Regions from separate parts of the Oribacterium sp. HCP3S3_B9 genome, predicted to be linked through region 2. Evidence: predicted binding sites of a transcription regulator. Region 2 holds the regulator's gene; each other region holds the start of a gene.
The links. The regulator HrcA, encoded in region 2, represses chaperone genes, less so after heat shock. The targets are predictions, from matches to a motif close to TGTTAGCACTCNNNNNNNNNGAGTGCTAACA.
Positions count from the first base shown of each region.

Region 1 (7,423 bases), on a different contig from region 2:
TTGGTACGGGCGGTCTCCGCGGCGTGATCGGCGCCGGCACGAACCGCATGAATGTGTACACGGTAGCGAAGGCCTCCCAGGGCCTCGCAAACTATGTGCGGAAGCGCTTCGCAGCCGCCGACCGCCGCATCGCAGTTTCCCGCGACAGCCGTATCAAGTCGGATCTTTTCGCCGAAACCGCGGCCCGCGTCTTCGCAGCGAACGGCATCGACGTCTACATGTATGAGGACATCATGCCGACCCCGTGCCTCAGCTTCGCGACCCGTGCGCTTCACTGCGCTGCCGGTATCATGCTGACCGCGTCCCACAACCCCTCGAAGTACAACGGCTATAAGGTCTATGGCGCCGATGGCTGTCAGATCACGACCGAGGCAGCCGCCGAGATCCTCGCAGAAATCGAGGCACTCGACCTCTTCGCCGACATCCGCATGACCGAGTTCGAGATCGCCGGCATCCGCGACACGGCGGAGGCCAATGTCTCCGTCGCGCACAGCGTCACCACCCCGGTCATGCTGGAGACCGCTACGGCCGACGCGACATCGACAGAAAAGGAAGCTGCGTCATCACACAGCGCGACAGCTGCGGTGGACATGGATGCGCCTGCGACTGGACATATCTTCTGGATCGGGGAAGCCGTCTACACCGACTTCGTGGAAAATGTAAAGAAGCAGTCCGTACTTGGTCCGGATGACAGCATTGACCGAAACGTAGCAATCGTTTACTCGCCGCTGAACGGCACCGGTCGCGCGCCGGTGACCAGGACCCTCCGGGAGTGCGGCTACACGAACATTACGCTCGTGAAGGAACAGGAGATGCCAGACGGTCACTTCCCGACCTGCCCGTATCCGAACCCGGAGATCAAGGAAGCGATGGCCCTCGGCATGGACTATGCGAAGCGCGTACAGGCAGACCTCCTGCTTGCAACCGACCCGGACTGCGATCGTGTCGGCATCGCCGTACGAAGAGCCGACGGAAGCTATCAGCTTCTGAGCGGCAACGAGACCGGCATCCTGCTGCTGGACTACATCCTCGCGCAGCGAACGAAGCACGGAACGCTGCCGAAGGATCCGGTGATGGTGAAGACCATCGTGACCATGGACCTCGGCGAGCGCATCGCCGCGCACTACGGCGTCGAAACCATCAATGTCCTGACCGGCTTCAAGTTCATCGGAGAGCAGATCGGTCGGCTCGAGAAGGAGGGCCATCCGGAGCGTTATGTCTTCGGCTTCGAGGAGAGCTACGGCTACCTCACTGGCAGCTATGTCCGTGATAAGGATGCCGTCGATGGTGCCCTCATGATCTGTGAGATGTTCAGCTTCTATAAGACGCAGGGCATCAGCCTCCTCGACCGTCTGCAGGCGCTCTATGCGGAGTACGGCTACTGCCTGAACACCCTCCACAGCTTCACCTTCGAGGGATCCGCCGGCTTTGGGAAGATGCAGAAGATCATGCAGAACTTCCGTACGGATGCGCCGGACGCCTTCGCCGGAAAGAAGGTGGAGAAGGTCCTCGATTACCTGCCGGGTCTCGACGGACTGCCGAAGTCGGATGTCCTCAAGTACCTGCTGAGCGACCACTGCTCCGTCGTGGTACGCCCGTCCGGCACCGAGCCGAAGCTGAAGATCTATATCTCCATCAGCGCGGAGAATCAGGCCGCCGCAGAAGCCTGTGAAGCCGCCATCGCCGCTGAACTTGGCGAACGCATGAAGTAATACTTTCATATCAACAAAAGGCCCCGGAGGGGCGCCAGCAGAAGCACAGTATGGCTTTTGCTGGCGCTCCTCCGGGGCCTTTGACTGAACTGTTTTCGTTATAGAAAATTTATAATTTAATTAGCACTCGATGCTTGAAAGTGCTAACAACCGCGCTATAATATTTTTATCCGAAGGAAATAAGGAGGTTCAGTCTTATGAATATTAATAAATTTACACAGAAATCGATCGAAGCGATCAATAACTGTCAGAATATCATCAGTGAATATGGAAATCAGTATGTGGAGCAGGTTCATCTTCTCTACTCGCTGATTACCATCGATGACAGTCTGATCACGCAGCTTCTGAAGAAGATGGGTGTACCGATGGATCAGTTTAAATCATCCATCACCGATGAGATCAGCCGTCTCCCGAAGGTATCGGGTGCCGGTGATACACACTATTCGCAGAGGGCGAACCTGGCGCTTACGAAGGCAGCGGAGCATGCGAAGGCCATGGGCGATGAGTATGTTTCCGTAGAGCACATTTTCCTCAGCCTCATGAAGGAAGCCGATCCGACGCTGAAGAAGCTGTTCCAGCAGTATGGCATCACGAAGGATGGTTTCCTGAAGGCCCTCGCCGAGGTGAGACATAATCAGCGTGTCCTGTCCGATAACCCGGAGGACAGCTATGATGCCTTAAATAAGTACGGCTACGAGATGGTGCAGCGCGCGAAGGATCAGAAGGATGATCCGATCATCGGGCGTGATGATGAGATCCGGAATATCATCCGTATCCTCAGCCGTAAAAGTAAGAACAACCCGGTGCTGATCGGTGAGCCGGGTGTCGGTAAGACCGCCGTCGTCGAGGGTCTCGCACAGCGTATCTCGGATGGAGAGGTACCGGAGAGCCTGAAGGATAAGAAGATCTTCGCCCTCAACATGGGTTCCCTCGTCGCCGGTGCGAAGTACCGTGGTGAGTTCGAGGAAAGATTGAAGGCGGTACTCGATGAGGTCCGGAAGTCCGAGGGGCAGATTCTCATGTTCATCGATGAGTTGCACACCATCGTCGGTGCCGGCAACCAGGAGGGCTCGCTCGATGCAGGCAACATCCTGAAGCCGATGCTGGCGCGCGGTGAGCTCCACTGCATCGGTGCGACGACGCTGAACGAGTATCATAAGTACATCGAGAAGGATGCGGCGCTCGAGCGTCGTTTCCAGCCGGTCATGATCGATGAGCCGTCGGTCGAGGATACCATCTATATCCTGCGTGGTATCAAGGAAAGCTACGAGAAGTACCACGGTGTGACGATCAGCGACAACGCACTCGTCGCCGCGGCGACGCTCAGTGATCGTTACATCTCCGACCGTTTCCTGCCGGATAAGGCCATCGACCTCGTGGATGAGGCCTGCGCGATGGTGAAGACTCAGATGGAGTCGATGCCGGAGGACATGGCTGCCCTGCAGAGTAAGATCACACAGCTCAAGATGGAACAGATCTCGCTGAAGAAGGAGGACGATACCCTCTCGAAGCAGCGTCTCGCCGACATCGAGAAGGAGCTCGCCGAGCTGCAGTCACAGTTCGACACGAAGCAGGCACAGTGGGACAACGAGAAGAAGTCAGCCGGCGACCTGCAGGCACTCCGCGAGCAGCGGGATCGGCTGAAGAAGGATATGGATCGGGCGTTGCAGGCAGACGAATATGCAAAGGCCTCCCAGATCAAGTACGCCGACCTTCCGGCCATCGAAAAGAAGCTGGCGGACGCGGAGAACAGCGTCCATGGGGAGGATCGCGCACTCCTCCAGGAGACCGTGACCGAGGATGAGATCGGAAAGATCGTCAGCCGTTGGACCGGCATCCCGGTATCGAAGCTGAACGAGTCCGAGCGTTCGAAGGTGCTGCATCTCGGGGACGAGATCCACAAGCGCCTGATCGGCCAGGACGAGGCGGTAGAGAAGGTCGTCGAAGCTATCCAGCGTTCGAAGGCCGGCATCAAGGATCCGACACGGCCGATCGGTTCGTTCCTCTTCATGGGTCCGACCGGTGTCGGTAAGACGGAGCTGGCGAAGTCCCTCGCACAGAACCTCTTCGATGACGAAAACGCCATGGTTCGTATCGATATGTCCGAGTATATGGAGAAGTACTCCGTATCGAGACTGATCGGTGCTGCACCTGGCTACGTCGGCTATGAGGAGGGTGGTCAGCTGACCGAGGCTGTCCGCAGAAAGCCATACTCTGTCGTGCTCTTCGACGAAATCGAGAAGGCGCATCCGGATGTCTTCAACATCCTCCTGCAGATTCTCGATGACGGTCGGATTACCGACAGCCAGGGCAAGACCGTGGACTTCAAGAACACCATCATCATCCTGACCTCGAACCTCGGTGCGCAGTATCTGCTGGACGGTATCGACGCAAATGGTGAGATTACTGAAGACGCACGGAAGCAGGTACACGACGAGCTCTTCCGCTCCTTCCGTCCGGAGTTCCTGAACCGTCTCGATGAGATCATCATGTTCAAGCCGCTGACGAAGGACAACATCGCGCATATCACGGAGCTCATGGTGGCCGACATCAACCGCCGTCTCGCGGATCGTCAGCTGAAGATCGAGCTCACCGACGCGGCGCGTGACTATGTCACCGAGCACGGCTATGATCCGCAGTTCGGTGCACGTCCGCTTCGTCGTTTCATCCAGAAGAACGTCGAAACCCTCGTCGCCCGCATCATCCTCGAGGATAAGGTACAGGAAGGCGACACCATCACCCTCGATCTGAAGGGGGATCGGCTCGACGCAGAGATTCACAGATAAGACAAGAGCCCCGGAGGGGTGCCGGCAGAAGCCATACTGTGCTTCTGCCGGCATCCCTCCGGGGTCTCTGACTTACTGTCAAAAAATTGTAAGCATTCCGTACGCCATTCTGTGCTATACTCCCATTAAGAACGAAGAGAGATCCTTAAAGGAGAAGAGATATGAGACGATTAAACTGGACGAAGCTTCTGGCTAGCGCGACGGCGATGACCCTGATGAGCGCGATGCCGTCGATGGCCGCATGGCAGTATACCCTGCAGGGCCCGATCGCAATCTGGACCGAGACGACGACCGGACAGCAGGTATGTGTATACGCCGGACAGCCGGCTCCGGACGGCACCCCGGCACCGACCGTCACGATGACCGCCGAAACCTTCACGACTGAGGCCGCGCAGCGCGCAAACACCGCACAGTCCATCGCCGCAGCCAATGCTGCCGTCGATGCGGCGAAGGCCGCCCGCGGAGGAAACGTCGTGCAGGAGACGACCCTGACCACCGAGCAGCTCGCTGCAAACACCGCAGCCGCGAACGCAAACCTCCAGATCGGTGATGTCACCACGATCGCGAAGGTACTGCCGAAGAGGGGCAGTGGCACCGGCCCGAATAATACCTATACGAACGCGACACTCCCGACGATCCAGACCCAGGATCAGAGCCAGCTGAATCAGAGCGGCGTAACCGCCGGCACCTACCTTTCTCCGGCTGGTGTCGCGCAGACGACGAAGACCTATAACTATAACACCACGACCGGCACCTACAGCTACTACGCAAGTGACGGACACCTCGTGACGAACGCAGGCTCCCCGAACGTAGGCCCGACCGCCGGCACGACCACCCAGACCACGACCAGCACCACCACAACGACAACGACCGGCACGACGGGCAGCACCACGACGCAGACCAGCACCGGCATGAGCTACACCGGCACCCTCCCGTCAACCGGCGCAACCAACGTGAACACCTACAAGACCCCACAGGCCTGATCGTATAATTCATTCAGCCAGAGGACCCGGCTGGAGACTTACCATCCTATATGGAAAAATAGAAGCAACTATGCTAAAATATTCCCCAAATGCGCAGAAACGCATCTGGGGATTTTTGTTTGCGCCGGAAACCACGGCGCCTTCACTTATAAACTATATGGAAACGAAGAATACAGAACACAGCTCGTCCGACATCGTCATCGATGTTCAGGACGTCACGAAAATATACCGCCTGTACGATAAGCCGATCGACCGCCTGAAGGAGGCGGTGAGCCTCACGCACCGGAACTACCATCGGGACTTCTATGCCCTGAGCCACGTCGGATTCCAGGTACGAAAGGGTGAAGCCGTCGGCATCATCGGTACCAACGGCTCCGGTAAGTCGACCATGCTGAAAATCATCACCGGCGTCCTGACACCGTCCGAGGGTGCGGTCAGCATCCACGGTATCGTCTGTGCGCTCCTCGAGCTCGGTGCCGGCTTCAACCCGGACTACACCGGCATCGAGAACGTCTACATGAACGGTACGATGATGGGCTTCACGAAGGAGCAGATGGACGAGAAGCTCCAGGAGATCCTCGACTTCGCAGACATCGGCGATTTCGTGCACCAGCCGGTCAAGAGCTACTCCTCCGGTATGTTCGTCCGCCTCGCCTTCGCACTCTACGTCGCGATGGACCCGGAGATCCTCATCGTCGATGAGGCACTGTCCGTCGGCGACGTCTTCTTCCAGGCGAAGTGCTATCATCGCATGGACGAGCTCCGCCGGAACGGCACGACCATCCTCATGGTCACGCACGACCTCGGCTCCGTCATGAAGTACTGCGACCGCGTCATCCTGCTGAACAAGGGTGAGAAGGTCTCCGAGGGACTGCCGGGCGACATGGTTGATCTGTATAAGAAGATTCTCGCCGGCCGCTTCACCGAGGAGGATCAGCGCTATGCGCAGCACCAGGCCGACGCACAGGCAGCAGTGGACTTCATCGACGGCCAGAACTTCGGCGTCGACAGTGTCGGTGCCGCGGCCCTCGCAGAGGGCGAGGACGGCCCGGCGACCCGCATCCAGCGTTCGAAGGACGCGTCCGGGGAAGCCAATGCAGGCGACCACAGCACCGGTACCTCCGCGGGTCACGAGACAGCACCGCTCATGCAGGACAGCCTGAACCTGAACCCGAACGTCCAGCACTACGGCGACGGACGCGCGACCATCTGGGATCTCGGCATCCTCGACCAGCGCGGGAAGATCTCGAACGTCATCGTAAAGGGCGAGACCTTCTCCATCAAGGAAAGGATCCGCTTCAACGCCCCGATCGCGGCCCCGATCTTTACCTTCACCATCAAGGATAAGCGCGGCGCGGATCTCACCGGCACGAACACCCTCATCGAGGGCTGCGATATCCAGCCGGTGAAGGCGGGCGATGAATATACCTGCACCTTCACCCAGCGGATGACCCTGCAGGGCGGCGAGTATCTCCTCAGTATGTCCTGCACGGGCTTCGAGGAGGGCGAGCATGTGGTCTATGACAGAAAGTATGACGTCGCATCCATCACCGTTCTTTCGAACAAGAACACCGTGGGTGTGTACGATATGGAGTCCGAGGTGACTCTGGAAAGGCGTGAACACTAATGGATTTTTCACGACACATCACCAATACCATCGAATGGTTTTATTTCGAGGACGTAACCTCGGGCCGCGAGCGCGACGCGTCGGTTCTGGTGCTCGGCGATAAGGAGACGACGGCACCCTTCGTGACCCTCCTCGAGCCGCGCGTACATCAGGTATCCCGCCGTCTCGACGACAGCACCTACGACTATGTCGTGATCCCGGTGCTGACGAAGAAGATCCTCCGTCTGTTTCAGGGCGACGTCCACACGATGCTGCATGCCCTGACGGAAACCTGGCTGAAGAAGGGTGGCCGTATCCTGATGGGCATCGAAAACG
Region 1 is NZ_JBQHVY010000003.1:107,975-115,397, reverse strand. It holds gene ACTNC3_RS03230 (phospho-sugar mutase) at 1-1,712, shown strand, start outside; gene clpB (ATP-dependent chaperone ClpB) at 1,910-4,498, shown strand; gene ACTNC3_RS03220 (hypothetical protein) at 4,660-5,481, shown strand; gene ACTNC3_RS03215 (ABC transporter ATP-binding protein) at 5,639-7,108, shown strand; gene ACTNC3_RS03210 (glycosyltransferase) at 7,108-7,423, shown strand, end outside.
Region 1: clpB (ATP-dependent chaperone ClpB) is a predicted target of HrcA. The motif match lies at 1,831-1,861, and genes of this name have one in related genera.

Region 2 (7,423 bases):
ACATACTGATCGCCTCGAAGATTCGGGTTGCTCAGGCTCGGTACACCCTTGCCACGCAGTCTCGTCTTCGTATCCGACTGGGTGCCCGGCTTGATCTTCAGCTCCACCGGACCATCCACGGTCTTGATCACCTTCGTACCGCCGAGTGTCGCGGTCGCGAAGCTGATCTCCTCGGTCGAGTAGATATTCGTACCCTGTCGCTTGAAGAACGGATGCTGGGAAACCGCGACATCGACGAGAAGATCACCTCTCGGACCGCCATTGGTTCCCGGATCACCGCCACCGGAACGGCGCAAGGTCTGTCCATCATCGATACCGGCCGGGATCGTCAGCTCGATGTTCTTCTCCGTCGCGATGTAGCCCTCGCCACGGCAGTCCGGACACTTTTCCTTGATGATCTTACCCGAGCCATGGCAGTCCGGACAGGTCACCACCTGCTGCACCGTACCGAACATGCTCTGCTGTGTCATCACCACCTGTCCACGGCCGCCGCACTTCGAACAGGTCTCCGGCTGTGTGCCCGGCTTCGCGCCCGTACCATTACACTTCGGGCAGGTATCCTTATACCGGATCTTGATGTTCTTCTTACAGCCCTTGATGGCCTCGTCGAAGCTGACACGAACACTCGTACGGATCGACTGACCACGGGTCGGCTGGTTTCCTCGACTGGCACCGCCATAGGAGGAGAATCCCCCACGACCGCCGAAGCCGAACAGGTCTCCGAAAATATCGGAGAAGTCCATGCCACCGAAGTCGAAGCCACCATAGCCTGTACTCTGACCAGCTGCCGAGTTCGGATCGAAGGCTGCATGGCCATAGGTGTCATACGCCTTTCTCTTCTCCGGATCCGAAAGAACTGCATAGGCCTCGTTGCATTCCTTAAATCTGGCTTCCGCCTCCTTATCACCTGGATTCGCATCCGGATGGTACTTCTTGGCAAGCTTACGGAATGCCTTCTTTATCGTTGCGTCATCTGCGTTTTTATCCACGCCGAGGACTTCATAGTAATCACGCTTTTCTGCCATGTGTTTCTATCTCCTGCTGATTTTCTTTCTCACAAGACGAACGTATGCCTCCGGCGCATGCGCCGGAGGCTTTCCGTATGTCTTTCAGGAATTAAACTTCCTTGAAATCGCCATCCACTACGTTGTCATCCGGGTTGCTGTTTGCTGCACCCTGATCTGCTGCGCCCTGAGGGCCAGCCTGACCTGCTGCACCGGCAGCCTGTGACTGCTCATACACCTTTGAGAACAGGGACTGCGAAGACTTCATCAGGGTCTCCTGTGCAGCCTTGATCTTCTCTGCGCCGTCCTTCGTGATGGACTCGAGCGGATTTGCTGCGAGGACATCCTCGAGTGCCTTCAGATCCGCCTCAACCTGAGACTTATCGGAAGCAGAAACCTTATCACCAACCTCTTCCAGTGCCTTCTTGGTCTGGAAGACGATGGAATCTGCACCATTTCTGGTCTCGATGGCTTCCTTCTTCTCCTTGTCGGCTGCCTCATACTGAGCAGCTTCCTTTACGGCCTTATCGATATCATCCTGGCTCATATTCGAACCGGAGGTGATGGTGATGTGCTGCTCCTTACCGGTACCCTGATCCTTCGCGGATACATTTACGATACCGTTCGCATCGATATCGAAGCATACCTCGATCTTCGGAACGCCACGACGTGCCGGGAGAATACCATCCAGACGGAACTGGCCGAGGGTCTTGTTATCTCTTGCGAACTCACGCTCACCCTGTACGACATGAATGTCTACAGCGGTCTGGTTATCCTCTGCGGTAGAGAATACCTGAGAAGCATGGGTAGGAATGGTTGTATTTCTCTTGATGAGCGGTGTTGCCACACCACCGAGGGTCTCGATGGAAAGTGTCAGCGGTGTTACATCGAGAAGAAGAACATCACCGGCACCGGCATCACCGGCGAGCTTACCACCCTGGATCGCCGCACCGATAGCTACGCACTCATCCGGGTTCAGGGTCTTGCTCGGCTCCTTACCGGTCAGCTGCTTTACCTTCTCCTGTGCAACCGGCATACGCGTCGAACCACCGACGAGAAGAACCTTTGAAAGCTCTGCGGCCGTCATACCTGCATCACGAAGTGCATTCTGTACCGGAACAGCGGTTCTCTCAGTGAGGTCTGCGGTCAGCTCCTCAAACTTCGCTCTCGTAAGCGTCATATCGAGGTGCTTCGGGCCCTCTGCGGTTGCCGTGATGAACGGAAGGTTGATCTCCGTGGTGGTCGAAGCAGAAAGCTCCTTCTTTGCCTTCTCAGCGGCTTCCTTCAGTCTCTGAACGGCCATCTTATCCTGGCTGAGGTCGACGCCCTCTGCCTTCTTGAACTCCTCGATCATCCAGTTCTGGATACGTGCATCGTAGTCATCACCACCGAGGCGGGTATCACCGTTGGTTGAAAGAACCTCGATGACACCGTCACCGATATCGATGATCGATACATCGAAGGTACCACCACCGAGGTCATATACCATAACCTTCTGCTCGTCGCCCTCATCGAGGCCGTATGCAAGTGCAGCTGCGGTCGGCTCGTTGATGATACGCTTTACATCGAGGCCGGCGATCTTACCGGCATCCTTGGTTGCCTGACGCTGTGCATCATTGAAGTATGCCGGAACCGTGATGACTGCCTCGCTTACCTTCTCACCGAGGTATGCCTCTGCATCTGCCTTCAGCTTCTGGAGGATCATCGCAGAAATCTCCTGCGGGGTATAGTCCTTACCGTCGATGCTTACCTTATAGTCTGAACCCATATGTCTCTTGATGGAAGAGATGGTACGATCTGCGTTGGTGACGGCCTGACGCTTTGCAGGCTCACCGACGAGACGCTCACCATTCTTTGTAAAAGCAACGACAGACGGGGTTGTTCTCATACCCTCTGCGTTTGCGATGACGGTCGGCTTACCACCTTCCATAACAGCTACACAGCTGTTTGTCGTACCTAAGTCAATACCAATAATCTTTCCCATAACAATATCTCCTTTATCTAAAACGAAATTATAAAAACTTGTAATCTATCTACTTGCCATCACCGGATTGCTTCCGCGCTCTGGTGAAGGTGCTTCAAACGCCGGTTTCCCGGCGGAATGAACATACTTTATTTTTTAACCTTGACCATCGAGTGACGAACCACCTGGCCCTTGTAGGTATAGCCCTTCATCAGGTCCTGGGTGATCGTATCCTCTTCGGCATCACTTTCGGTATCGGTCATCACGGCGTTGTGCAGATTCGGATCGAACTTCTCGCCTTCTGCCGGAATGACCTTTACATCGAGGTCCTCAAGCATCTTTTCGAGCTGCTTATAGATACCACGTACGCCCTTCGTAAAGGCGTCGCCCTCATCCTCCGGATCCACGGTACCGAGCGCACGCTCGAAATTATCGACCACTGGAAGCAGCTTCTCGATGACCTCGCGTGCACCGAAGTCGAAGTTCTGTGACTTCTCCTTCTCGGTCCGCTTACGGTAATTATCGAACTCGGCATAGAGGCGGATGTACTTATCCTTCTGCTCTGCCAGCGCGTCCTCATACTTCTTTTTCAGCTTTTCGGTGTCTGCATCCGAAGCTTCAGCTGACGCACTCTGCTCTGCATTCTCTGCCTCTCCGGCATCCTTTGCATCGCTCTCCGTCGTTTCTGTATCCTTCACAGCATCTGCTGCCGGAGCTTCCTGCTCCGCCGTCTTTCCTGCATTTGTCTCCTCGGTGCCCTGCTCCTCGGAAGACTTCTTTAACTCTTCGTCTATCAAGATAACCTCCTATCACATCCTGTCCGGATGTTCCGTTCATTCTCTGTACATCTCTATGAACGAAATGCCTGATCCATCTCTCCCTGAATCTTCGAGAGAACCTCCAGCACTTTTTCGTAATCCATGCGTTTCGGCCCGATCACACCGATCGTTCCTCGAAGCCCGTTACCGAGCTCATAATTTGCGGTGACCACGGAGCAGTCCGCCATGTTTTCCATCGGTGATTCACTGCCGATGTATACCTGAATCTGATTTTTCTTTTCCGGCTCGTTTCCCTGCACCTCATGGACCAGCTCGGCGAGCTCGACCTTCGATTCGAAGGCATTGATGAGGCGGGAAGCATTGTCCGACTCCGTGAGCTCCGGATACTTGAAAATATTCGTAGCACCGGACGTATAGATGCGTGCATCCCCGGATCGGATATCCAGTATGCTGATGATCGCCTGAAGGATCGCACCCACTGCATCCTTATGCTGTGTCCGGGCGAGGATCTGTCCGATCCGCCCCTCGGTGATTTCTTCACCACTCAGGCCATCCAGTGTGTCGTTCAGGAGCATGTTGATACTCAGCATACGGTTAAAGTCCAGCTCATCCTGTCCGCTCAGCATCACCGTTGCGGTTCGAACGATGTTGCCCTGCATCATGATGACGAGAAGCACTCTTCTCGCATCCACGATCGACGTCTGGATGAACTTGATCTTATTCGTATGGATCGACGGCTCGGTGACCACCGCAGCGTAGTTAGTATCCTGTGCCAGGTTCTTTACGAGCTGCTTCAGGGTCGTCTCCAGCTTATCGACCTTCTCGAACATCTCCGTTTTCACATCATCGATTTCATGCTGATGATGCTCCATCAGCTGATCGACATAGAAGCGGTATCCCTTATCACTCGGGATACGACCGGCGGAGGTATGCGGCTGCATGATGTAGCCCATTTCCTCGAGGTCGCTCATCTCGTTACGGATCGTAGCAGAACTAAGGCTGAGTCCGGAATACTTGCTGATCGTACGCGAGCCGACCGGTTCACCGGTCTCCAGATAGTTTTTAATAATCGTTGTAAGGATGACCACCTTACGCTGATCCAGCTCCATCTCTGCCACCTCCTCTTTGCCTGTTAGCACTCGAAATATCGGAGTGCTAACATCTATTTGCTATATTACTCGATTTTGGAATGATGTCAAGGATTAGCCTCGATGAATTTGTGAAAAAATCGTGAAGAAAGGGAGCCGACCGCTATGGCCAGCTCCCCTTCTTCACGATATTCTGTTTTTTAAATTCCGTCGAATCGAGGGCGCTTACGGAAGGACGTATACGTCGGCATACGCAAGTATGTTTCGCGCCTCCGCATGGGTGTTATAAAACACATCGATGTGTGCCCCACGCACTCCACCGCCACAGTCCTCTGCGACGTACTCATGGCCGTTGATCAGAAGATGCGTGCCATATGGAATCACGCGTGGGTCGACTGCAACCGTCCTGCCGGCGGTCGCACGTGCGCCGGTCGCGGTACGTGTACCATAGCCCTCGGAGCATCTGGCGCACGGGCAATAGCCTGTCAGCTTGAAGCGCCCCAGCGGCGTCGCCTGCCGGCCATCGATCGACACCGTCTGTCCCGACAACGGTGTCGCCTGCTGCTTCTGCTTCGCTTCTTCTACTGCCTGTGCAGCATACGTTTCCTGTACGGTGGTGAAGTGTGGGTTGGTGCTGGTATTGAAGAAAAGTACATTGCCCAGGCTCTGAGATGCATAAACGCCGGAGCTTGCGCTCTCATCTGCATACGTACGCATGGACATCGCCATCGTAAGAATCATCAGTACGATGAGCATCGTCATCTTCCCGATCATACCTCTCTGCTTCTGTAGATTTAAACTCAAAATAACCTCCTGTGTATGCGCCGGTGTCTCTAACTTCTCTTTCCGTTTTTTCTCACATGAACCGGCATGAACGAAGAGCTCCGGATCGGAGCGAGCTCAACGCACGAAAGTATACGGACAAATCCAAAAAATTGTCAAGCCCCTCATCTATCAGTCATACGCTTATACGCGTATGACTGCGCATTATTTCATCGGAGAGTCGAGTGTGTGATTATAAAAAGTTTATAAGATCGTAAGAATTAAAAAAGTGAAAAATCACGCATTTGCGTGTGATTTTTCACTTTTTTCAAGTCTTTATTTTACTGTTTTTTCGCTTCCCGCGTCCTCTTCAAGACCGAAATAAACGGATGAAAACACCCCCTGTTTCGTCTTGCTCCGGCAGCTGTATCGGGACGAATCTCAGCGCCTGTTTCGTGCATCCGCGAGGAGATCGATGTCCCGCTTCAGCTCTTCGGAACGGCCACGAAAACCTCTGCGAAACGGTGTCCGAGGGCGGTCACACCGAAGGCTTCTTCGTAGCTGTTGTAGTAGATATCAATCAGATTTCCCTTCACGGCACTGCCGATATCCTCAACCGTATACACCGTATGATGAATGAAAACCTTCGTCCCCATCGGCAGGATGGTCGTATCCGCCGCGATCGTATGATCTGCCTTCGGCCAGGTGCCGGAATTGGTTTTTCCATTTCCGTAGTAGCCGGTGATCTGGAAGATGCCGAGGGAGCTGCCCTTCGTATACTTCGTGGACTCCTCGGTCACGACGGCCCCGATCGGTGTTTCGCCTGTACGCGTACCGACGCTCCCCGCTGCTTCCTCCTGTGCGATCTGTGCCGCCAGGTCCGCTGCCTCCGCCTGCTCTGCCGCCAGTTTCTCCTGCAGTGCTGTGGACGGATCCGTCGCGCTGCCCGCTGCTGCCGTCGTCGCGATCGCGCTTCCTGAAGAAGCATTCGCAACCGGCGCCGGGCTCTCTGCAGATGACGCTGTCCCTGTCGTCACGGTCGTGCTCTCCGCAGCCGGCGTGGTGGTACTTTTTCCCTTGCGTCCGCTTCGCGCGGTCACCAGAACCGGCCTTTCTGCACCATCTGTCGTCGTTGTATCCTGCGGGTTCATCGTGCCTGTGTAATAAGTCGACTGACTCAGCTCACTGATGGAAACGCCATCCACCCATGCCGGACCGACCTGCGCTTCCGCCCATGCAGGTATCGCAAAGCAGGTGGCGAGGCAGAGGGTCAGAAGCGTCCTCCACACATGATTCTTTTTCATCCTTTTCCTCCTGAAAATAAGGGAGTCGGGTGCACTTTTCAGGTAGAAACTGTGTTTTTTCCACAGAAATCTCCCACTTTGTGCACGATTACTATAAGAACCATAATACAGATCTGAAAAACCGTCAACTTACGTTTTTCTGTCGGTCTTACGTGGTGAGCAACAGCTCGACGGCCATCTGGTCCGTCAGATTCCCACTCTTGATGGCTTCATCATATTCATAGAAGCGTCGGATATAGTCCTCGATACCATGGCGTGAGTACTGCCGCGCCTGATCCGTGAGCTTCCGGTAGATCCACGGACTCACACCGACATACGCCGCCGCTTCCTGGGCGCTCATATCCCTGTCCATCGCCTCACGTGCGAGCAGCAGCTGATTGAAGTTCCGGCGCATGAGATGCAAAAGACGCATCGGTGCCTCCTGCAACGTCAGCAGATCCCGGTAGTACTGAAGCGCCTTCTTCGTATGCCCGAGTCCCATCTCAGACACCATGTCAAACACACGATCCTCGACATTCTGCGA
Region 2 is NZ_JBQHVY010000008.1:41,733-49,155, forward strand. It holds gene dnaJ (molecular chaperone DnaJ) at 1-1,025, opposite strand, end outside; gene dnaK (molecular chaperone DnaK) at 1,117-2,988, opposite strand; gene grpE (nucleotide exchange factor GrpE) at 3,117-3,764, opposite strand; gene hrcA (heat-inducible transcriptional repressor HrcA) at 3,818-4,855, opposite strand; gene ACTNC3_RS05895 (3D domain-containing protein) at 5,060-5,638, opposite strand; gene ACTNC3_RS05900 (3D domain-containing protein) at 6,082-6,900, opposite strand; gene holA (DNA polymerase III subunit delta) at 7,049-7,423, opposite strand, start outside.

Region 3 (7,423 bases), on a different contig from region 2:
ACGCGTACCTGATGGGCTACAGCTGCCTCGCGTAGGCAGCCGGAGCAGAGCGCCCGGGTTCATAATGGGGACCGAGTACTGGCGTTTGAAATAATCGGTAACAGTTCAGCCGGAGTGATGGTTCACTCCGGCTGATGTTTTAGAAATTTGTTGCTGCCGCGCGAGCATACGGCTTGATTTCCAGCAAATTATCGCGCGCGGCCCGGAAATTATCCATGATTTTTAAAATCGGCATTTAATAGATAGTATTCTGGGAAATTCGATATACGCATATAAGCGTACTATCTAATCATCTTCATTTTCAGAAATAGTAGATATGGATTTTGAACCGTATAAAAGAATTTCCTTTGGCACATATCCAATAATCCTTCTTTTTCAAATTGCTGGATACTTGAGGGCGGAGTCCTCTTAGGAAAAAAGGATTTACATATCCACTATTTTCAAAAGCAACTATGATTGGATAGTTTGCAGTCATCCGCGACTATTTCGAGCAAAAAACATATCCAGTAATTTCGAAATCACGCAAAATTAGATAAGAGCAGAGTAAAGTCCAACCAGGCGAAGATCTTTAGGAGCCGAGGGAACACTGCGGAACCGGAATACCGTAAAGTTCAACCAGGCGAAGATCTTTATCGAGCCGACTGAATACGCAAAGGCTAATATAAAAATTGTGTCTATAGCTCAGATTTCGTAATCACGATTCCAGAAATAACTGTTTACACGCGGCCTTTCCTGCGGAGCGCGAGATAGAAGGCGATGCAGATGAGGGCGCTGAGAAGGGAGCCGGCAGGGGCGGCGAGGCCCATCGCGTAGAGGGTGTCCGGGAACAGCTTCGTGGCGAGCCATGCGCCCGGGATGCGGACGAGGATCACCGAGCAGAGGTTATGGATGAAGCTGAGGATCGACAGGCCGGAGGCACTGAAGAAGCCGGAGAATGGGAAGTGAATGCCGGCGACCACGCAGTCGAGCACGTAGGTGCACATATACTGCACCGCGAGTGCCTGCACGACCGGATCCTTCGTGAACAGCGTGAAGAACGGCACGGAGATGAACTGGAACAGGATCGCGAAGAGGAGCCCGATGCCACTGGCGAGGCCGACGCCGTACCGGAGTGTCTGGCGCGCCCTCGCTGGATCGCCGGCACCGATCGACTGCGCCGCGATCGTCGACACGGTCGACAGCATGCTGGACGGCACCAGGAAGAGGAAGCTGATAGTTTTCTCGACGATCCCAACTGCCGCCGAGATGTCGACACCACGCCGGTTCGCGATCACGGTGATGATCAGAAACGAAATCTGGATGAAGCCGTCCTGGCAGGCGATCGGGAGGCCAATGCTGAGAATCTGGTGCAGCATCGCCGGGTCCCACCAGGCGCTGCGATCCGCGCAGGCGTGTTCGTTTGAAGACGTCGCTGCGCCTTCGGATGCATGGATCTGCGTTTCCACCCTGTTTTCTATGGCTGCTTCCACAGAAGTATTCCGGACGTCGGCGGTACCATGCTGCCGGCTGCCCGCGGTTGTCTTCCGGATGCCGACGAGCGCAAACGCCACCGACGCGGCCTGCGCCACGACCGTCGCGAGCGCTGCACCCGCTGCGCCCAGCTGCATTGGCCCCATGAAGAGGAGGTCGAGCAGGATGTTGAGGGCACAGGCCACGGCGATGAAGAGCATCGGACTGCGGCTGTCACCCATGCCGCGGAAAATCGAGCTCAGGATGTTGTACGCGACGATGAAGGGGATGCCGGCGAAGCAGATGCGGAGGTACGCGAGGGCCCCCGGGACGGCCTCGGGCGGTGTCGACAGCAGCTGGACGATCGGCTGCGTAAGTCCGAGCAGGGCACAGGTGGCCAGCACGGCGATCATCGCGAAGAGGGTGATCGTGTTCCCGATGGCGCGTCGGATGCCGTCCTCGTCCTCTGCACCGACGAAACGCCCGATCATGACGGTGGTGCCCATGGCGAGGCCGACGATCATGACGGTCACCATGTGCATGACCTGCGAACCGATCGAAACCGCCGAGATGACATCAGCGCCATTGAAGCGGCCCGCGATGAGTAGATCCGCGAGCCCGTAGAGCGTCTGCAGGAAGTAGCTGAGAAGGTATGGGAGTGAAAACAGGATCATATTATGGAAGAGATCGCCCTTCGCGAGATTATGTTGAGCCATGGTAAGTCCTCGATATAGGTAGTGTATGAATGCCTGCGTTTAATTCATTATTGTAGCGAATCGCAGAGGATTTGGAAACTAGTACACGTTTATGGCTGATATAAGCTGGAAAATTTCATTAGAATTCAGGCGGTGGGTCCCCGGAGGGGCGGCAACGGAGGCCATACATAGAGACCGTGTGAAATCAAGCCGGGTCCCCTTAGCGGCACTTGGTACTTTTTCCTTAGCACCCTCTGCAACGCTGAGTTTTCATAAAGAAAACTCAGTGATTGCAGAGGGCCTAGTGCCGCTTAGGGTCCCCGGCTTAGATTGAACCGGTCTCGGAGTACTGTGCCTCCGTTGCCGCCCCTCCGGGTCCCCTGCCTGAACTGTTACAAATTTCCGGGCCGCGCGCGTGTTTGTGAAGGAAATGTGAAATCTACAAATTGTTAGCACTCATCTCTTGACGTTGCTAACAGACCGTTCTATAATACGTTTTGTTGTTAGAAAAGAAGGCTGGACGCAGAGCGATCGGATGATCGATGGCTGGAAGATCGGGAGATCAGGCACTTGTGCTGGGAAAACAGCATGATTGCAGGATGAAGTGATCGGTCGACAGCGCATGCGTGCCGGGCTTCATATAAACAGCATCGCCGGGAGGCGAAAAGTCGAAGGGCTGAAAGCAGATATTAAGGAGGTCAATCAAATGAAGCTGGTTCCATTATTTGACAGAGTCGTACTTGAGAAGGAGAAGATGGAGGAGACCACTGCAAGCGGTATCGTTCTTCCAGGTCAGAATGATAAGGAGAAGCCGGGTCAGGCACTCGTTGTAGCGGTCGGTCCTGGTGGAGTGGTCGATGGTAAGGACATCACCATGCAGGTGAAGGTCGGCGATCACGTTCTTTTCTCGAAGTATGCGGGATCTGAGGTCGAGGTTGACGGACATAAGTATACAGTCGTAAAGCAGAACGATATTTTGGCAGTCATCGAGAAGTAACATCCGACGGGATGTCGCGTCGGGTCCACGCAGAAGTGGGCAGGACGTCAGACCGACATGAGGATGTAGAGAAGGAAGCATTGGACGAAGAACAGAGGATGCTTCGTAAATCAGGAGGATAAAGCTATGGCTAAGGAAATTAAGTATGGTGTCGAGGCTAGAAAGGCTCTCGAAGCTGGTGTGGATGCAGTTGCAAATACAGTAAAGGTAACCCTCGGACCGAAGGGCAGAAACGTAGTACTCGATAAGAGCTACGGTGCTCCGCTGATCACCAACGATGGTGTGTCCATCGCGAAGGACATCGAGCTGAAGGATCCGTATGAGAACATGGGCGCACAGCTCGTTCGTGAGGTTGCTTCGAAGACCAATGATGTCGCCGGTGATGGTACCACCACAGCGACCGTGCTTGCACAGGCGATCGTGAAGGAAGGTATGAAGAACCTTGAGGCGGGTGCAAACCCGATCATCCTTCGTAAGGGTATCCAGAAGGCCGTGGCAGCAGCTGTGGAGTCCATCAAGGCACAGTCTTCCAAGGTAAAGGGCAAGGATCAGATCGCAAAGGTTGCCGGCATCTCTGCTGGTGACGAGCAGGTCGGCCAGATGGTTGCCGATGCGATGGAGAAGGTTTCCAAGGATGGTGTCATCACCGTCGAGGAGTCCAAGACCATGCAGACCGAGCTGGACGTCGTCGAAGGTATGGAGTTCGACAGAGGCTACATCAGCGCTTACATGTGCTCCGATATGGATAAGATGGAGGCAAATCTCGATGATCCGTACATCCTGATCACCGATAAGAAGATCTCCAACATCCAGGATATCCTTCCGCTCCTCGAGCAGATCGTAAAGATGGGCGCAAAGCTCCTCATCATCGCAGAGGATGTCGAGGGTGAGGCACTCACAACCCTCATCGTCAACAAGCTGAGAGGTACCTTCAACGTCGTTGCGGTCAAGGCTCCGGGCTATGGTGACAGACGTAAGGAGATGCTTCAGGATATCGCGATCCTGACCGGCGGTCAGGTGATCTCCGCAGACCTCGGCCTCGAGCTCAAGGATGCAACCATCGAGCAGCTCGGCCGCGCAAAGAGCGTAAAGGTATCGAAGGAGAAGACCACCATCGTCGATGGTGAGGGCGAGAAGGCGGATATCGACAGCCGTGTCGCTGAGATCAAGAAGCAGATCGAGACCACAACTTCTGATTTCGACCGCGAGAAGCTCCAGGAGAGACTGGCAAAGCTCGCTGGTGGTGTCGCTGTCATCAAGGTCGGCGCAGCTACTGAGACCGAGATGAAGGAAGCAAAGCTTCGTATGGAGGATGCGCTGAACGCAACCCGTGCCGCAGTGGAAGAGGGCGTCATCGCAGGTGGCGGATCCGCTTACATTCACGCACAGGAGGCTGTGAAGAAGGTTGTTGAGTCACTCGAGGGTGATGAGAAGACCGGTGCAAGAATCGTTTACAAGGCACTGGAGGCTCCGCTGTTCACCATCGCTTCGAACGCAGGTCTCGAGGGCGCTGTTATCGTCAACAACGTACAGAACACAGAGGTCGGCCATGGCTTCGATGCACTCCACGAGGAGTATGTCGACATGCTCGAGGCCGGTATCCTGGATCCGGCGAAGGTAACCAGAACCGCTCTTCAGAACGCGGCTTCCGTCGCTTCTACACTGCTCACCACTGAGAGCGTAGTCGCAGATATCAAGGAGCCGGCACCTGCTATGCCAGCACAGCCACAGGGTGGAATGTACTAATTAAATAAAAAGCGTTATAATAAATCCGGGTCGCATCGCGGCCCGGATTTTTGAAACCAAGGAAAAAGGAGGATGACAGATGGATGATTATATCGAGCACATGACGAAGGGAAAGCAGCCGGCCTACTGGACGGTGCTGCTGGTGATCGCGGGCGCGCTGTCCGTACTGTCACTGCTGTTTGCGTTTTATAACGTGTTCGGCATCCTGCTCTTCATCGCGGTGAGCCTCGGCACCTACGTGGTCTGGCTCTTCTCGAAGGTGGAGTATGAGTATACCTATGTCGGCGGTGGCTTCACGATGGACCAGATCCTCAACAAGACGCGCCGTCGTCAGCTGGTTGATACGAATGCTTCCGAGCTGATCGTACTCGCTCCGCAGAACTCGGACGCGGTCCGTGCAGAGCTCCAGAACGCGAAGGTCATCGACTGTGCCGGCGACTGTCCGGCCGATCGGAAGTTCGGCTATGTATACAACCGTGCGGGGCAGAAGACCTGCATGTATATCGAAGTGACCGATGCACTGCTGCGCGAGGCGAGAAGATGTACACCGCAGAAGGTAAAACTGAACTGATTTTTGGATGAAAGACGGGTTGAAATTCAATCCGCCTTTTGTTATACTCGTTTAAATTTTATGAAAAGTCGCGATTTGAAAGGAGATTCTTCTATGGCCAAGATTATCGGTGATGGTATTACGTTTGATGACGTGCTGCTCGTTCCGCAGTACTCCGAGGTCGTTCCGAACGAAATCGACGTTTCCACCTATCTTACGAAGTCAATTCATCTCAACATTCCATTCATTTCTGCAGGTATGGATACCGTTACAGAGCATCAGATGGCGATCGCCATGGCGCGCTGCGGTGGTATCGGTATCATCCACAAGAATATGTCGATCGAGCAGCAGGCAGAGGAAGTCGACATGGTAAAGCGCTCGGAGAATGGTGTCATCACCGATCCGTTCTTCCTGACCGCAGATCATACCCTGAAGGATGCCAATGATCTCATGGCGAAGTTCCGCATCTCCGGCGTGCCGATCACCGAGGGCAAGAAGCTCATCGGTATCATCACGAACCGTGACCTCGTTTTCGAGGAGGACTACACGAAGAAGATCAGCGAGTGCATGACGAGAGAGCACCTCGTAACGGCGAAGGAGGGTACCACCCTCGAGGAAGCGAAGCAGATCCTCGCACGTGCAAAGGTTGAGAAGCTCCCGATCGTCGATGATGAGGGTAATCTGAAGGGTCTCATCACCATCAAGGATATCGAGAAGCAGATGAAGTATCCGAACGCGGCGAAGGATGCACAGGGCAGACTCCTCTGCGGTGCTGCACTCGGTATCACAGCCAATGTTGTCGAGCGTGCACAGGAGCTCATCAACGCACATGTAGACGTCGTCGTTCTCGACTCTGCACATGGCCATAGTGCAAACGTTCTGAAGTGCGTCAGCATGCTGAAGGAGAAGTTCCCGGATCTTCAGATCATCGCAGGTAATGTCGCGACCGGTGAGGCGACCGAGGCCCTCATCAAGGCCGGCGCCGACTGCGTAAAGATCGGTATCGGACCGGGCTCCATCTGTACGACCCGTGTCGTTGCCGGTATCGGTGTTCCACAGGTATCTGCGGTTATGAATTCGTTCGAGGTAGCCGACAAGTACGGCATCCCGATCATCGCCGATGGTGGTATCCAGTACTCCGGTGATGTCGTGAAGGCGATCGCTGCAGGTGGCAGCACCGTCATGATGGGTTCTGTATTCGCAGGCTGCGACGAGGCACCGGGTGAGTTCGAGCTTTACCAGGGCCGTAAGTACAAGGTATACCGTGGCATGGGATCGCTCGGTGCGATGAAGCAGAAGAACGGTTCTGCGGATCGTTACTTCCAGGCAAACGCGAAGAAGCTCGTACCAGAGGGTGTCGAGGGTCGTGTCGCATACAAGGGCCGTGTAGAGGATACCATCTTCCAGTTCGTCGGTGGTCTCCGTGCAGGTATGGGCTACTGTGGTGCGAAGGATATCACGACGCTGCAGCATAGCAGCCAGTTCGTGAAGATCTCCAGCGCTTCCCTGAAGGAGTCACATCCGCATGATATTCATATCACGAAGGAAGCACCGAACTACTCGGTAGAGAATAACGACTAAAAAACAGTTCGTATGACCGGAGTGCCGCCAACAGAAGCACAGTACTCCGGTAACAGACGAAACTGATTTATCAATTACCCGAAAGGTCAGGCTGCTATGGGCCTGACCTTTTTTTATTTCCGTGCTAAAATTATATCCATCTTATGGCACGAGGTCGCTGTATTGCGGTCGATGTCTACATTTGAATTCTATTTCTGAAAGAGTGTGTTATGATCGAAGGATTCCTGCGGGTGGCGGTGGCCACGCCGAAAATCAAAGTTGCTGATGTGCGTTTTAATACCGAGGCGGTGCTTCGTGAGATCGTGGAGGCGGATCGTCAGGGTGTTTCGCTGCTGGTGTTTCCGGAACTGGTGCTGACGGCGTATACCTGTGCGGATCTGTTTCACCAGACGATCCTGATCGAGC
Region 3 is NZ_JBQHVY010000009.1:72,478-79,900, forward strand. It holds gene ACTNC3_RS06345 (glutamate synthase subunit beta) at 1-35, shown strand, start outside; gene ACTNC3_RS06350 (MATE family efflux transporter) at 717-2,165, opposite strand; gene ACTNC3_RS06355 (co-chaperone GroES) at 2,851-3,141, shown strand; gene groL (chaperonin GroEL) at 3,268-4,887, shown strand; gene ACTNC3_RS06365 (hypothetical protein) at 4,967-5,458, shown strand; gene guaB (IMP dehydrogenase) at 5,552-7,018, shown strand; gene nadE (NAD(+) synthase) at 7,228-7,423, shown strand, end outside.
Region 3: ACTNC3_RS06355 (co-chaperone GroES) is a predicted target of HrcA. The motif match lies at 2,592-2,622, and genes of this name have one in related genera.